One region of the Bacillus luti genome, then DNA from elsewhere that is predicted to be linked to it. Evidence: riboswitches for the same ligand, from Rfam matches in the RefSeq annotation. Region 1 holds a riboswitch; each other region holds the start of a gene.
The links. A riboswitch is a leader RNA that binds a small molecule or an ion and turns the genes downstream of it on or off. The one in region 1 is predicted to bind S-adenosylmethionine.
Positions count from the first base shown of each region.

Region 2: linked by a shared signal. The riboswitch ahead of metK (methionine adenosyltransferase) and the one ahead of EUC40_RS20825 (LLM class flavin-dependent oxidoreductase) in region 1 are both predicted to bind S-adenosylmethionine.
Region 3: linked by a shared signal. The riboswitch ahead of EUC40_RS24135 (methionine ABC transporter ATP-binding protein) and the one ahead of EUC40_RS20825 (LLM class flavin-dependent oxidoreductase) in region 1 are both predicted to bind S-adenosylmethionine.

Region 1 covers NZ_CP040336.1:4,106,643-4,111,640, reverse strand. The annotation lists gene EUC40_RS20840 (response regulator transcription factor) at 19-693, shown strand; gene EUC40_RS20835 (sensor histidine kinase) at 690-2,060, shown strand; gene EUC40_RS20830 (hypothetical protein) at 2,259-2,465, opposite strand; SAM riboswitch class I at 2,722-2,828, shown strand; gene EUC40_RS20825 (LLM class flavin-dependent oxidoreductase) at 2,911-3,969, shown strand; gene EUC40_RS20820 (ATP-grasp domain-containing protein) at 3,962-4,918, shown strand.
Region 2 covers NZ_CP040336.1:606,131-611,128, reverse strand. The annotation lists gene EUC40_RS03180 (molybdenum cofactor guanylyltransferase) at 1-384, opposite strand, end outside; gene EUC40_RS03175 (MogA/MoaB family molybdenum cofactor biosynthesis protein) at 381-890, opposite strand; gene EUC40_RS03170 (hypothetical protein) at 993-1,208, shown strand; gene EUC40_RS03165 (hypothetical protein) at 1,224-1,403, shown strand; gene EUC40_RS03160 (hypothetical protein) at 1,410-1,589, shown strand; gene metK (methionine adenosyltransferase) at 1,631-2,830, opposite strand; SAM riboswitch class I at 3,000-3,121, opposite strand; gene pckA (phosphoenolpyruvate carboxykinase (ATP)) at 3,350-4,936, shown strand.
Region 3 covers NZ_CP040336.1:4,786,760-4,791,757, forward strand. The annotation lists gene EUC40_RS24125 (MetQ/NlpA family ABC transporter substrate-binding protein) at 1-364, opposite strand, end outside; gene EUC40_RS24130 (methionine ABC transporter permease) at 386-1,051, opposite strand; gene EUC40_RS24135 (methionine ABC transporter ATP-binding protein) at 1,041-2,060, opposite strand; SAM riboswitch class I at 2,184-2,288, opposite strand; gene EUC40_RS24140 (cysteine hydrolase family protein) at 2,521-3,084, shown strand; gene EUC40_RS27085 (hypothetical protein) at 3,315-3,464, opposite strand; gene pruA (L-glutamate gamma-semialdehyde dehydrogenase) at 3,650-4,998, opposite strand, start outside.

The DNA of each region.
Region 1 (4,998 bases):
AAGAAAAGGAGAATGTTAATGCGAGTTCTTATTGTCGAAGATGAACAAGACTTACAAAATATATTAGTAAAACGATTGCATGCAGAACATTATAGTGTCGATGGATGTGGGAGTGGAGAAGATGCCTTGGATTATATAAGTATGGCTACTTACGACTTGATTGTGCTTGACATTATGATTCCCGGAATAGATGGTTTACAAGTATTACAAAGATTACGCGCAGACAATAATACAACTCCTGTCTTGCTTCTTACAGCTAAAGATACAATTGATGATCGCGTAAAAGGACTCGACTTAGGTGCGGACGATTATTTAGTAAAGCCGTTTGCTTTTGATGAACTATTAGCAAGAATTCGAGTGTTAATGCGAAGAAAAACAGGGAATACATCTAATGTGTTTGAAATCGCTGACCTAGTGGTGGATTGCAATATGCATAAAGTAACAAGGGGAGACCAAGTTATCAATCTTTCCAGTAAAGAATTTGCTATTTTAGAATATATGATTCGTAATAAAGAAGTTGTGTTGACACGAGATAAGATTGAGCAACATGTGTGGAATTACGACTATGAAGGCGGCTCGAATATTATTGATGTTTACGTCCGATACCTTCGTAAAAAAATTGATAGCCAGTTTGAAACGAAGTTAATTCATACGGTACGAGGCACTGGTTACGTATTGCGAGTAGAATCATGAAAAAACTATCAATAAAAATGAGAGTAACCCTTTGGTATACGGGGTTAGTTGTAATTATTATGGCACTCGTGTTAGCTTTTATTTTAACTTCTTCAGATAAAGTTGTACTTTTTAATATGAAAAATCAATTAAAGAGCACAGTAAAAGAAAGCATTGAAGATATCAAATATAAGCATGGACAGTTAAAGATTGACGATGAGTTTGAAACTTTAGAAGATGGAGTAAATCTTCTCATTTATAGTAAGCAAGGTGAGCTACTGGCAGGAAGTAGTCCGGCCGGCTTTAATAAAAAGGTATCGCTTAAATCCGATGAAATACGAACTATTAAAAATGGTAATAAAGAATGGATAGTATATGATTTTCTCCATAATGCAGACGGCGATGAGCAAGTCTGGGTTCGTGGAATAATGACGATGAACCAATTATCATCAACGATGAATACGCTTATTGTGGTAACACTCATCTCTTTCCCATTACTTATTCTCATTGCGGCAGTGGGAGGATATTTTATTACACAAAGAGCGTTTCGACCTGTGAAACAAATGAGTGATTCAGCCAGTGAAATTGGTGATGGTAAAGACCTTTCGAAGAGAATTAATTTACAAGGTTCATCGAAAGACGAAATTTATCATTTAGCACAAACCTTTGACAACATGTTTGAGCGATTGGAGAAGTCATTCGAAAGTGAAAAACAATTTACATCTGACGCATCTCATGAATTAAGAACGCCAACATCTGTTATTATTTCCCAATGCGAATACGCCTTATCGCAGAGGAATAATCCGAAAGAAATGGAAGAATCTTTAGAAGTGATTTTAAGGCAATCAAGTAAAATGTCCTCGTTAATCTCGCAACTTTTATTATTAGCACGAGTTGACCAAGGAAAGCATGATACTTTTCAATTTGAATGTATCAATATGAGTGAATTAACGGAAATCGTTGTAGAAGAGCTTTCATTAATGGTTCAAGAAGCCTCGATTGATATAACAACAAATATAGAGGAAGACCTGTTTATTAAAGCAGATCAAACGTTGATGATGCGTTTATTAATGAATTTACTAACGAATGCGATTGCTTATGGCAAAGCGAATGGTAGTGTGAATATACAACTGTTCCGTGATGGAACAAACATAATAGGTAAAGTTTCCGATAATGGTATAGGCATCAGCGAGCAACATATTACGAAAATATGGGAACGCTTCTATCGAGTTGATGCAGCACGAACATCTTCAAACATTGGAAACACAGGTTTAGGATTGTCGATGGTAAAATGGATTGTCGAACTACACGGAGGAGAAATTACCGTTGAAAGTAAATTAGGGGAAGGCAGTACTTTTACATTTAAACTACCGATTGAAAAACGATAGTATAAGGGTTAAATTGCGATATAAAAAAACTAAAACAACGTGAATTCCTAATAACTATGGAATTCACGTTGTTTAATTGTATGTTTGGAAAGAATTTAATCAATGGAGGGCATTCAAAAGGTGTTTAGTGTTTTAATAGGCTACACGAAACGAGAAAGAAGATCCTTTACAGCAGAATTTGAGGGTCTTGAATGTATTTTATTCTTTAAATTTCTCCGGTTTTTCCACTCTAAAAGATTTTACTTCACCGCACTCTAAACAAAATGTGGTTAATAGTTTTGAACTCTTTCCTCCTGAAAAGAACCTACTATGTTCATCGTCGCAAACATACGCATGATAGGCGTTTCCAACTCGTCCCTCTTTAAAATTAGTAGAACCACAATTGTCACATCTTTTATTTTTCATGGTATTCACACCTCTTGAAGTTGATATTTATTTTGGTGTATTTTTACGGTAGAAGTAAAGCAACTTAGTTATAAATGATGTTTTCGACATGATACAACATACCCCTTTATATATTCGTAAGTAAAACAATATAATACCCCTATAAATCTCTATAACAATATGATTTCCCACATATCGTTTAATGTGTATCGGAAAAATAAGTATTAAAAATTGATTTTTATTATTCTGACGATTATAATGAATGAAAATCAAACAATTCTTATGTTGAGAAGTGGAGGGACGGGCCCTATGAAACTTCGGCAACCTCGTGTGAGACGAAAGGTGCCAATTCCTGCAGGTGAAGAAACACCTGAAAGATAAGAGCGGTTCAATTAGTCAAGAAGGCTACTCTTATTTGAATAAGAGTAGCTTTTTTTATGGCTAAGAGATGAAGGGGGAGTATGTAGTGGAGTATGGTTTTTGGTTACCGATTTTTGGGGGATGGCTTCGAAATGTAGATGATGAATCTATGCCGCCTACGTTTGAGTATGCAAAACAAACAGCGCAAGCGGCAGAGCAATTAGGTTTTTCAACAACACTTATTGCAGAATTAAACTTAAATGATATAAAAGGTGTGTCAGCACCAAGTTTAGAAGCGTGGACAACTGCGGCAGCACTTGCTGCAGTAACGGATCGATTAGAAATCATGACAGCTGTAAGACCCGGTTTTCACAATCCAGCAGTTACAGCGAAAATGGCAGCGAATATTGATCAATTAAGTAATGGCCGTTTTACATTGAATGTAGTTTCAGCATGGTGGGAAGAAGAAGCGAGGCAGTATGGCGGAGTATTTACCGCACATGATGAAAGATATGATCGCACAGAGGAATTTGTAACAATTTTGAAGGAACTTTGGAAAGAAGAAGAGTTTTCTTATAAAGGGGACTTTTATGAGCTTCATCATACACATTTAAGTCCAAAACCGGTGCAGAAACAAGGCATTAAGCTTTATGCAGGTGGTGAGAGTGAGAGAGGAAAAGAGGTCATTGTAAATCACGTGGATGCATATGTAATGCACGGGGGAACAGTGGAAGAAGTATCTGTGAAAATAGAAGATATGAAGAATCGTAGAAAGAAAGTCACAGAGGAGCCATTACAGTCATTCGGGCTTGCGGCTTACGTCATTTGTCGTGATACAGAAGAAGAGGCACTAGAAGAATGGAGACGCATAACGGATGTGAAAGACGATGCTTTAGGTTATGCGGGTTACCAAGACTTTATTAGTAAATCGCATTTGGAACAGCAAGTGAAGCTCAATGATTATTCTGTATCTAATCGCGGGTTACGTCCTAATTTAATTGGAACACCAGAGAAAATTGCAGAAAGGATACTCGCTTTTGAAAAAGTGGGTGTTACTTTATTACTTTTACAATTTTCGCCACAGCTTGAAGAGATGAAACGATTTTCTGAAAAAGTGATGCCATTAGTTGAAGCAAAAAGAAAGGAATTGATTACAAATGAGTAAAATTTACATATTACATGAGAATAAGGAATGGACGGATCATTTGGTGAAAAGGTTGGAAGAACTGGAGTTACCGTATGAGGAATGGTTTTTAAATGAAGGAACACTTCCGTTAGAACAAGAGCCTCCCCAAGGTGTTTTTTATAGCCGCATGAGTGCCTCTTCACATACGAGAGGACATCGATATGCACCTGAATTGACTGAAGGTGTTCTTGCTTGGCTAGAGGGATACGGGCGAACAGTATTTAACGGGTCTCGAGCGTTACGCCTTGAAGTAAGTAAATTAAATCAATATGCAGCATTAAGAAAATTTGGGATACAAGTGCCGAAAACAATTGGTGCTGTTGGCCGTGATCATATAGTAAAAGCAGCAAGGGAGTTAGGGGAAGTACCGTTCATTACAAAGCATAACCGCGCAGGGAAAGGCCTTGGTGTTCAACTGTTTCATTCCATTAATGCTTTAGAACAATATTTGGACGGTCCGGCGTTTGAAGAACCGATTGATGGAATTACTTTAATCCAGCAATATATTGAAGCGCCAGAACCATATATTACACGTTGTGAGTTTGTAGGCGGCCAGTTTGTATATGCAGTTAAAGTAGATACATCAGAAGGATTCGAGCTTTGTCCAGCAGATGCATGCTCGATTCAAGATGCTTTTTGCCCAGTAGGAGAAGAGAGTAAGAAAGAGACGCCAACAAAATTTGAAATTATATCGGACTTCCACGAGCCAATCATTGAACAGTACAAAGAATTTTTGAAAGAAAATGAAATTACTGTTGCTGGTATTGAATTTATTCGCAGCTCGGATGGAACAATTTATACGTATGATATTAATACAAACACAAACTATAATTCTGATGCAGAGTCTGTAGCGAGTCAATTTGGCATGCTTGAGCTTGCTAAATTCCTTGGAATAGAATTAGAAAAACAAGTAGAATCAGTTAAATAATAGATAAGGTTCTAGTGAAAATCCTTTTTTAGTTATAGTGATCGTATGGCCAAGTCCTGATGGTTTTTACACTAGAACGA
Region 2 (4,998 bases), 1.7 Mb from region 1:
ATTAATAATAGGCACAACCGCATCATACTCATCACTCGTTTGCTCTAGTAAAATGGGAAACCATTCTTGTGAAACATTTGGCGCATCGCAAGGCATAATAGCATACCAATCTGCTTCTATATATTCCATTCCTGATACAATTCCAGCAAGTGGGCCGTTTCCTTTATAATGCGGAATATCTTCTATAACAGGAACTTGTATGAGTTGCTCTACTCGCTCTTTTATATCGGAGTGACTAATGACTACAACTTCTTGCACCGCAGTTGTCATCACTTTCAAAATATGCTCAACAAAAGTACTCCCACCCCAGCTCGCTAGCGCTTTCGGTTCACCGAATCTACTCGACATACCGCCCGCTAATACAATTCCAGCCCACTTACTCATTGGCGATGCAGCTCAAATGTAATATGACCTAATTCCGGTAAAATTAATTTATTCATCGCAAGGCGAACGGCTCCGCTAGATCCCGGCATTGAAAAGACTACTTTACGCCCAATTGTACCGCCAATTGCTCTACTTAACATTGCGCTGCTTCCGATATCTTCTAAATAACTAATCATGCGGAACAACTCACCAAATCCGACAATTTCTTTATCTAATAGAACTGATACCGCTTCAATTGTGACATCACGCTTCGTAATACCAGTACCGCCATTCGTTAATACAACATCTACATCTTCCTTATGATAGCCAGCTAACACTGCTTGCTGAATGCTTTCTTTATCATCTTTTACAATTTCATAAGAAGTCACTGTATGTCCTGCTTCTTTTAACAATTCATGTAATAGTTGTCCGCTCTTATCTGTCTCTTCTGTACGTGTATCGGAAATCGTTACGATCTTGCAGCGCACTTCTTTTGGCGCTTGTTTTTTATGCTCGGTTACGCTCATTTTTCATCTTTCCTTTCATTTAACTTTGTAAAATTATGTATAAATTAAAGAATTCAATATGATACAATATAAGTATATTTATCCATATAAAGGAGTTTTTTTATGTTTTATAACATAAAACGATATGTACCTATTATACCATTCCTTATTATTTTATCCGTGTTTCAATGCATCGCTTACGGATTTGATATAAACTTTTTAAAATTGTATGTGCTTATGCCGGATGGTGGTATTCGTTACTATTTGACTAGCACATTAATTCCTCTCGTACTTGCCTATATATTAGATTTTATTTTTATACGTTCTATCTCTAAATAAGGAGGTCTACATACTATGGAAATTTATAAAAAATTAACAACAACATTCATCCTCTTATTTATCGCTTCCATCACCGTCGGTTTTTCTCTAAAAGGGGCAATCCCATCCGCTACATTAGTGAGCATTATATTCGCAACGCTATTTTTACTATGCAGTGCTTTTTGCGCCGGAAAAGCACGCCAACTGAAAGGTTGATTTTCTATGTTCCGTAAGAAACCAATCCTTTGTAAATCATGTCAAAAAGAAATACAAACGTATGAAAAAGCATGGATTCATATGCCCTTTCCGGCAAGCGGAATGACAAATATGAAAAAGTATATTGAACTAGAAGGAGAAGTACATTGTCATTCATGTATTCAAATAATAAGTAAAATAAAATAAAAAAAGCTTTGCGCTCACCGCGCAAAGCTTTTTTTCATATATTATAGACCAGCTTGCTCTTTTAAAGCTGCAGCTTTGTCTGTACGTTCCCATGTTAGATCTACATCAGTACGTCCGAAGTGGCCGTAAGCTGCTGTTTGTTTGTAAATTGGGCGACGTAAGTCTAGCATTTTAATAATACCAGCTGGGCGAAGATCGAAGTTGTTACGAACTAGTTCTACTAATACGTCTTCAGATACTTTACCAGTGCCGAATGTATCAACTGAAATTGATACTGGTTGTGCTACACCGATTGCGTATGCAAGTTGTACTTCTGCTTTGTCAGCAAGACCAGCTGCTACGATGTTTTTCGCAACATAACGAGCTGCATATGCTGCTGAACGGTCAACTTTCGTTGCATCTTTACCAGAGAATGCACCGCCACCGTGGCGAGCGTATCCACCGTAAGTATCAACGATGATTTTACGTCCTGTTAAACCAGCATCACCTTGTGGTCCACCAATTACGAAGCGGCCAGTTGGGTTAATGAAGAATTTCGTTTCTCCATCCATTAATTCTGCTGGAACTACAGCTTTAATTACATGCTCTTTTAAATCGCGATCGATTTCTTCCCATGTAACATCTGGATGATGCTGTGTAGAAATTACGATTGTATCTACACGTACAGGTTTACCATTTTCATCATACTCAACTGTAACTTGCGTTTTTCCATCCGGACGTAGGTATGATAATGTATCATCTTTACGTACTTCAGTTAAACGGCGAGCTAATTTGTGAGCAAGCGAGATTGGAAGTGGCATTAACTCTTGTGTCTCATTACATGCGAAACCAAACATTAAACCTTGGTCTCCTGCACCAATTGCCTCAATCTCAGCGTCAGTCATTTGACCTTCGCGTGCTTCTAGCGCTTGGTCAACACCCATAGCGATGTCAGCAGATTGCTCATCGATAGATGTTAAAACTGCACAAGTTTCTGCATCGAATCCGTATTTTGCGCGTGTGTAACCAATGCCTTGAATTGTTTCACGAACGATTTTCGGAATGTCTACGTAAGTAGAAGTCGTAATTTCCCCCGCTACCAATACTAAACCAGTTGTTACAGTTGTTTCACAAGCTACACGTGCATTTGCGTCTTTTGATAAGATCGCATCTAAAATTGAATCAGAAATTTGGTCACAAATTTTATCTGGATGTCCTTCAGTTACAGACTCAGATGTGAACAGATGACGTTTTTTTGTCATGTGGTAAACCTCCCTACAGTAATTGTATATATTGTACGGAACTCATCCTTAATTTGCCACAAACTGCGACATACATTTATTCTCCCACACAAGCATACAGAAAAACCTTTCCCACTTTACATAGAGGAAAGGTTTAATTTGCTACTTGCATACTGCTTTTTGCCCTTCGCTCTTATCGTTCGAGACCTGTAGCCTCGCACAGGTTTTAGCACCTATTCACCTGTATTTACCAATACAGATGAGGTTGCTGGGCTTCATCGGGCCTGTCCCTCCGCCAGCTCGGGATAAGAGAGTATCCGTCCCAACCTATACTAAAGAAATGATATTCATTTGTCAATTAATATTCACATTTTCCTGAAAGTTTTTCTCAATAGAGAGAGAATGGAATATTAATAAGGAATTAATACATTCACACAAACAAAAATAAAGAAATAGTATACATTATTTATATAATTGTGTTATACTATTGATGGGGATTACGAGAAATATTTCATTAAATGAAAAGGATGGTATATAAATATGAGTACTGTGAATGTCCAAATTGGTTTACATGAATTATTGAACGGAAGCAATGCACAGATTCAACTAAGTGTTCCGCAATTAGTGGAAAAAGTATTAATGCGAAATGAAGGGAAATTAACTTCGACTGGTGCCGTTTCTGCTTCAACTGGAAAATATACAGGACGTTCTCCTAAAGATAAATTTATTGTGAAAGAAGCATCGGTTGCTGACAAAATTGCTTGGGGAGCTGTGAACCAACCGATTTCTGAAGAACATTTTAATAAATTATATACAAAAGTATTAGAATACTTAAAAGAAAAAGAAGAGTTATTCATCTTCAAAGGATTTGCAGGCGCTGATCGCAACTATCGCCTACCAATTCAAGTTGTTAACGAATACGCATGGCATAATTTGTTCGTACACCAATTATTTATTCGTCCAACTGAAGAAGAATTAACAACTCATGAATCAGAATTTACAATTGTTTCTGCGCCGAACTTCAAAGCAGACCCAGCAATTGACGGCACAAATTCTGAAGCATTCATTATGGTTTCATTCGAAAAACGTATCGTACTGATCGGTGGTACAGAATACGCTGGAGAAATGAAAAAATCAATTTTCTCTATTATGAACTTCTTACTACCTGAACAAGATATCCTTTCTATGCATTGCTCTGCAAACGTAGGTGAAGAAGGCGACGTGGCACTATTCTTCGGATTATCTGGAACAGGTAAAACAACATTGTCTGCTGATCCAAACCGTAAATTAATCGGTGACGACGAGCATGGATGGTCTGATAACGGTGTATTCAATATTGAAGGCGGTTGCTATGCGAAATGCGTAAACCTTTCTCACGAGAAAGAGCCACAAATTTTTGATGCAATCAAATTTGGATCTGTTTTAGAAAACGTTATCATTAATGACCAAACGCGTATCGCAGACTACAACGATACTACTTTAACAGAAAATACACGTGCTGCATACCCTATGCATGCGATTGACAATATCGTACTGCCAAGTGTTGCAGGACATCCAAATACAATTATTTTCTTAACTGCTGATGCATCTGGCGTATTGCCTCCAATCAGTAAGTTATCAAAAGAACAAGCTATGTACCATTTCTTAAGTGGTTACACTAGTAAACTAGCAGGCACAGAGCGCGGCGTTACATCTCCGCAAGCTACATTCTCAACTTGCTTCGGTTCACCATTCTTACCACTTGATGCATCTCGCTATGCTGAAATGCTTGGTGAAAAAATCGAGAAATATGACGCAAAAGTATTCTTAGTAAACACTGGCTGGACTGGTGGCGAATACGGCGTTGGTAAGCGTATGAACTTAGGTTACACTCGTGCAATGATTCAAGCAGCATTAAGCGGCGAACTTGCGAAAACTGAAACAGCTAAACATGACATCTTCGGTCTTGAAGTTCCACTTCACGTACCAGGTGTACCTGACGAAGTGTTAATGCCTGAACAAACTTGGGCTGATAAAGCTGCTTACAAAGTAAAAGCAATCGAGCTTGCAAATGAATTCAAAGAGAACTTCAAAAAGTTCGAAAGCGTTTCTGAAGACATTATTAACTTAGGCGGTCCAATCGCTTAAATTAAAACTTTCTGTTGGAATAACCCTTTTACTCATATGAATAAGTGTTGTGTAACCGTAAA
Region 3 (4,998 bases), 680 kb from region 1:
CATTTGCTTTCTTATGTTTTTCAGAGTATAAACCCATTGGTGCAATTTGCGTTGTACCAACAGCTGTAATATCTAACTTATGCTCCTTCTTAAATTGTTCTAAGAACGCAATATGCTGGAATGAGTTTAGTTCAATATCTCCATCAGCTAACGCTTTGTTTGGCGTCGTGTAATCAGAGAACTCAATCAGTTTAACTTTAATCCCTTCTTTTTCAGCTTTTCCCTTTACAATTTCCCAAGCGTTTCCATCCGTTCCAGTTACACCAATGCGAACTGTTTTCTCTTTTGCTCCTGCATCCGAGCAGCCGCTTAACGCTGAAATCCCTACAATCGCTGATAATGCAAATGCTAAAATTTTCTTCATTTTCTTTTCCCCTCTTCCTTTTTATGATCTGCGTAAAAAGACTTTCGCAAAGTAGTTTCCTAAATTTTGAGCTATCTGTACGAGAATAATAAGTAGAACAACCGTTACGAACATAACTGATGTATCAAAGCGTTGATAACCGTATGTCATTGCTAAGTCGCCAAGGCCACCACCGCCGACAAGCCCAGCAACTGCTGAAAATTCAATTAGACCAACTGTCATAAACGTGACACCTAAGATTAATGGTGCTAACGCTTCTGGCACGAGAATTTCAAAAACAATTCTAAGTGGTGAAGCACCCATCGCTTGCGCTGCTTCAATTACCCCTTTCGGAACAGAAACAAGGTTTGTTTCAACCATTCTAGCAATACCAATTGATGCAACTAACGTCATTGGAAAGATCGCTGCTGCTGTTCCAATTGTCGTTCCGATAACACTTCTTGTTAGCGGACTTAAAGCTACTAAAAAGATAATAAATGGAACTGGACGAATTGTATTAATAATGACATTAAGAATTGAAAAGACCCATTTATTCTCTAAAAAGTTTCCTTTACGCGTTACATATAAAAGTAAACCTAGAGGTATACCGAGAATTGTAGCGAATATAAGGGTTACAATTACCATTAAGAGGGTATCCCCCGTCGCATCTAATATACGAGGCCAAAATATACTCCAATCAACTCGCATGAGCTTCTACCTCCTTAAGCTGCACTTGCAGTCTTAGATGTTGTAATGCTTTTTGGATTTCCTTCTGCTCACCTTGCAGCTCTACAAGAAGATTTCCAAATAGCACATTTTGAAGTTCAATAATATTTCCGTACAGTACATTTACATCAACGTTATAGTTTTTTGCGATATAAGATAGTACAGGCTGTCCTGTCTCCTCACCAGTAAAAGTTAAGCGGTAAATCTGTCCACCATTTTGAATTTTCGCTAGAACACTTTCTGGTAAATGATCATTAATAACAGAACGTACAAAGTTTTGAGTCGTTTTTGTTTTTGGTTGTGTGAACACGTCAAACAGTTTTCCTTCTTCAATTACTTTTCCTTTTTCCATCACAGCTACACGGTGACAAATTTCTTTCACAACGTGCATTTCATGTGTAATAAGAAGAATTGTTAAATTGTACTCTCTATTTACCTTCTTTAATAAGTTCAAAATCTCTGTCGTTGTTTCTGGGTCTAAAGCTGATGTTGCCTCATCACATATAAGGATATCTGGTGATGTCGCCAGCGCTCTTGCAATCCCAACACGTTGCTTTTGTCCACCCGATAATTGCTCTGGATAATAGTTTGCTTTATCTTCTAATCCTACAAACTTCAACAGTTCATTTACTCTTTCTTTTATTTCATTCTTTGGTACTTTCGCTAACTTTAATGGGTAAGCAATGTTCCCAAACACTGTTCTTGAATTAAATAAATTAAAACTTTGAAAAATCATTCCGATTCTCTGTCTTAGCTTCCGTAAATCTTTCGTCGATAATGATGTAATATCTTTATCATCTATCGAAATCGTTCCTGCCGTCGGTCTCTCTAACATATTTACTAAGCGTAACAATGTACTCTTTCCAGCGCCACTAAAACCGATAATGCCAAAAATTTCACCTTTCTCAACGGATAACGTTACATCCTCCACCGCATGAACAGATTGCCCACCTGATTCATACACTTTACTTACGTTGTTAAAAGAAATCATTTTCTTCCCTCCTATATGCTGTAAAAACTTGAAGTAGAGCTTTCGAGGTAAAATAAAAAGTGCTCTCCTTCTTATCAACCATAAAGATAAGAAGGAGAGCACTTATATGTACTCGGTCACATCTTCTCATCTTCCAAGCCTATAAAGGCTTGCTGGAGTTAGCACGGTATTTAAAAACCCGTTGCTGAGGTATCGTAGGGCCAGTCCCTCCACCTCTCTGGATAAGAATGTATCGATTTAATTGTCGTTTAATTAATTCTCATTATAGAACTCAGAATAATGGGAGTCAACATATTTTTTAGAAAAATATTAATTATTTCTTTATTAAAATTTTTAGATTATAAAATATCAATTTTAAAAGTTATGTAAAATTCCCTCTTCGCATATTTTTAAAAAGGATAATCTTCTCTACGAATTGAATAACATTATTTGAATATGAAACTTGGAGGAAGATAAATATATGAAAACAGCTCTTTTACTCGTTGATATTCAAAATGATTATTTTCCACATGGAAAGATGGAATTGCGTAATCCAGTAGAAGCAAGTGAATATGCTAGTCAACTGCTCCAGTACTTTAGAAAGGACAACAAACCTATTTTTCATATCCAACATGTAGCTATAAAAGATGACGCTACTTTTTTTCTACCAAATACAGAAGGTGTACATATTCACGAAAATGTTCGTCCGCTTAGAGAAGAAACGGTTATACTCAAGCACTATCCAAATAGCTTTCGAGAAACGAATCTTCTAGAGCAATTACAACGTTTAGACATTAAACACGTCGTCATATGTGGGATGATGACCCATATGTGTATTGATGCTACCGTAAGGGCTGCCTTTGATTTCGGCTTGCAATGTACTGTTATACATGATGCTTGTGCTACAAAAGATCTTTCTTTTAAAAACGCTACTATACCAGCCGTTTATATTCATAATACAATTTTAGCTAGTTTAAATGGCGTATATGCAAATGTAATGAGTACAGAGGAGTTTTTAGCTACAAAAAAACACTCTCTTCAGTGAGCAAAACCGAAAAGAGTGTTTCTTGTCAAACCATAGATTTTCTTTCAAATTGTATTATACAGGAAATCCTTAAAATGAATACTAAAAAATGTGACTAATGAGTCAACTTTTCTCGTTGTTTTGTTTCTATTTACATGTTTATCCCGCTATTAATAGGGTTTAGCTAGTTCCACTTAACAAACGGTAATATGTGGTAATTGATTCTGATTCAAATTGACTAGTCTTTCCTATTACTTATCTGTTTGTTCTTGTTTCTTTTTCAAATACTCCGCACGCAATTTTTCAATTTGCTGCTTTTTATCAAATTTGACAGGCGTCTGTTTTTCATGAAACTTTGCAACAGCTACCTGGCCTTTGTAATCTAATTGATATTTTCCCACTTTGTTCACCTACTTTTCTTCTCTTTAAAGAGAATCTATTCAACAAATATAATATACCTTATTTTACTGAAATAAACCTTATTACTTAATTAGTTTTTCTACTGATATCTATCTTAATCCACATATAAAAAGTTTTTCAAAAAAAAGAGATCTTCGCAGACTGCGAAGATCTCTTCTACTATTTCTTATAAAGTTTCAGAAGTAGTTTTTGCTTGCATGTGAAGTGCTAAGTAGTCAGGGCCACCAGCTTTAGAGTCTGTACCAGACATATTAAAGCCACCGAATGGTTGGTAACCTACGATTGCACCAGTACATCCACGGTTGAAGTATAAGTTACCTACGTGGAAGTCTTCACGTGCTTTTTCAATATGGTCACGGTTGTTAGTAACAACAGCACCTGTTAAACCGTATTCTGTATTGTTTGCAATTGCAAGTGCATGATCAAAGTCTTTTGCTTTACAGAATGCTACTACTGGTCCGAAGATTTCTTCTTTCATTAAGCGAGCATCTTCTGCAACGTCAGCAACGATTGTTGGTTGGATGAACCAGCCTTTAGAATCGTCTCCTTCGCCACCTGTTAAGATTCTACCTTCTTCTTTACCAATTGCAACATAGCTCATTACTTTATCAAATGCAGCTTGGTCATTAACAGGACCCATGTTTGTACCTAATACAGCTGGGTTATCAACTGTTAATTCTTTTGTTAATTCAACTGCACGATTTAATACGTGATCGTATACATCTTCGTGGATTACTGCACGAGAACATGCAGAACATTTTTGTCCTGAGAATCCGAATGCTGATGCAACGATAGATTTAGCAGCTAATTCAAGATCAGCTTCTTTATCAACAACGATTGTATCTTTACCGCCCATTTCAGCGATAACACGTTTTAACCAGATTTGTCCTGGGTTTACTTTCGCTGCACGCTCATAAATACGGATACCTACATCGCGAGATCCAGTGAAACTAATGAAGCGTGTACGAGGATGATCTACTAAGTAGTCACCAACTTCAGAACCGTTACCTGGAACGAAGTTTACTACGCCAGCTGGTAAACCAGCTTCTTCTAATACTTCCATGAATTTCGCTGCTACTACAGGAGTTGTACTAGCTGGTTTTAGTAATACTGTGTTCCCAGAAACTAAAGCAGCTGTTGTCATACCTGCCATAATTGCGAATGGGAAGTTCCAAGGAGAAATGATAACACCTACTCCTAATGGAATGTAAGAGAAACGATTATATTCAATTGGACGGCTTTCTACTGGAATACCGTCTTTTAATTTCAACATTTGACGAGCATAATATTCCATAAAGTCGATTGCTTCTGCTGTATCAGCATCTGCTTCATTCCATGGTTTACCTGCTTCTTTTACAAGAATAGCAGAGAATTCATGTTTTCTACGACGAACGATTGCTGCAGCACGGAATAAAATGTCTGCACGCATTTCTGGTTTTGACTTTCTCCAAGTTTGGAATGTTTCATCCGCTACTTGCATTGCTTTTTCAGCTAACTCACGGCTTGCTTTTGAAA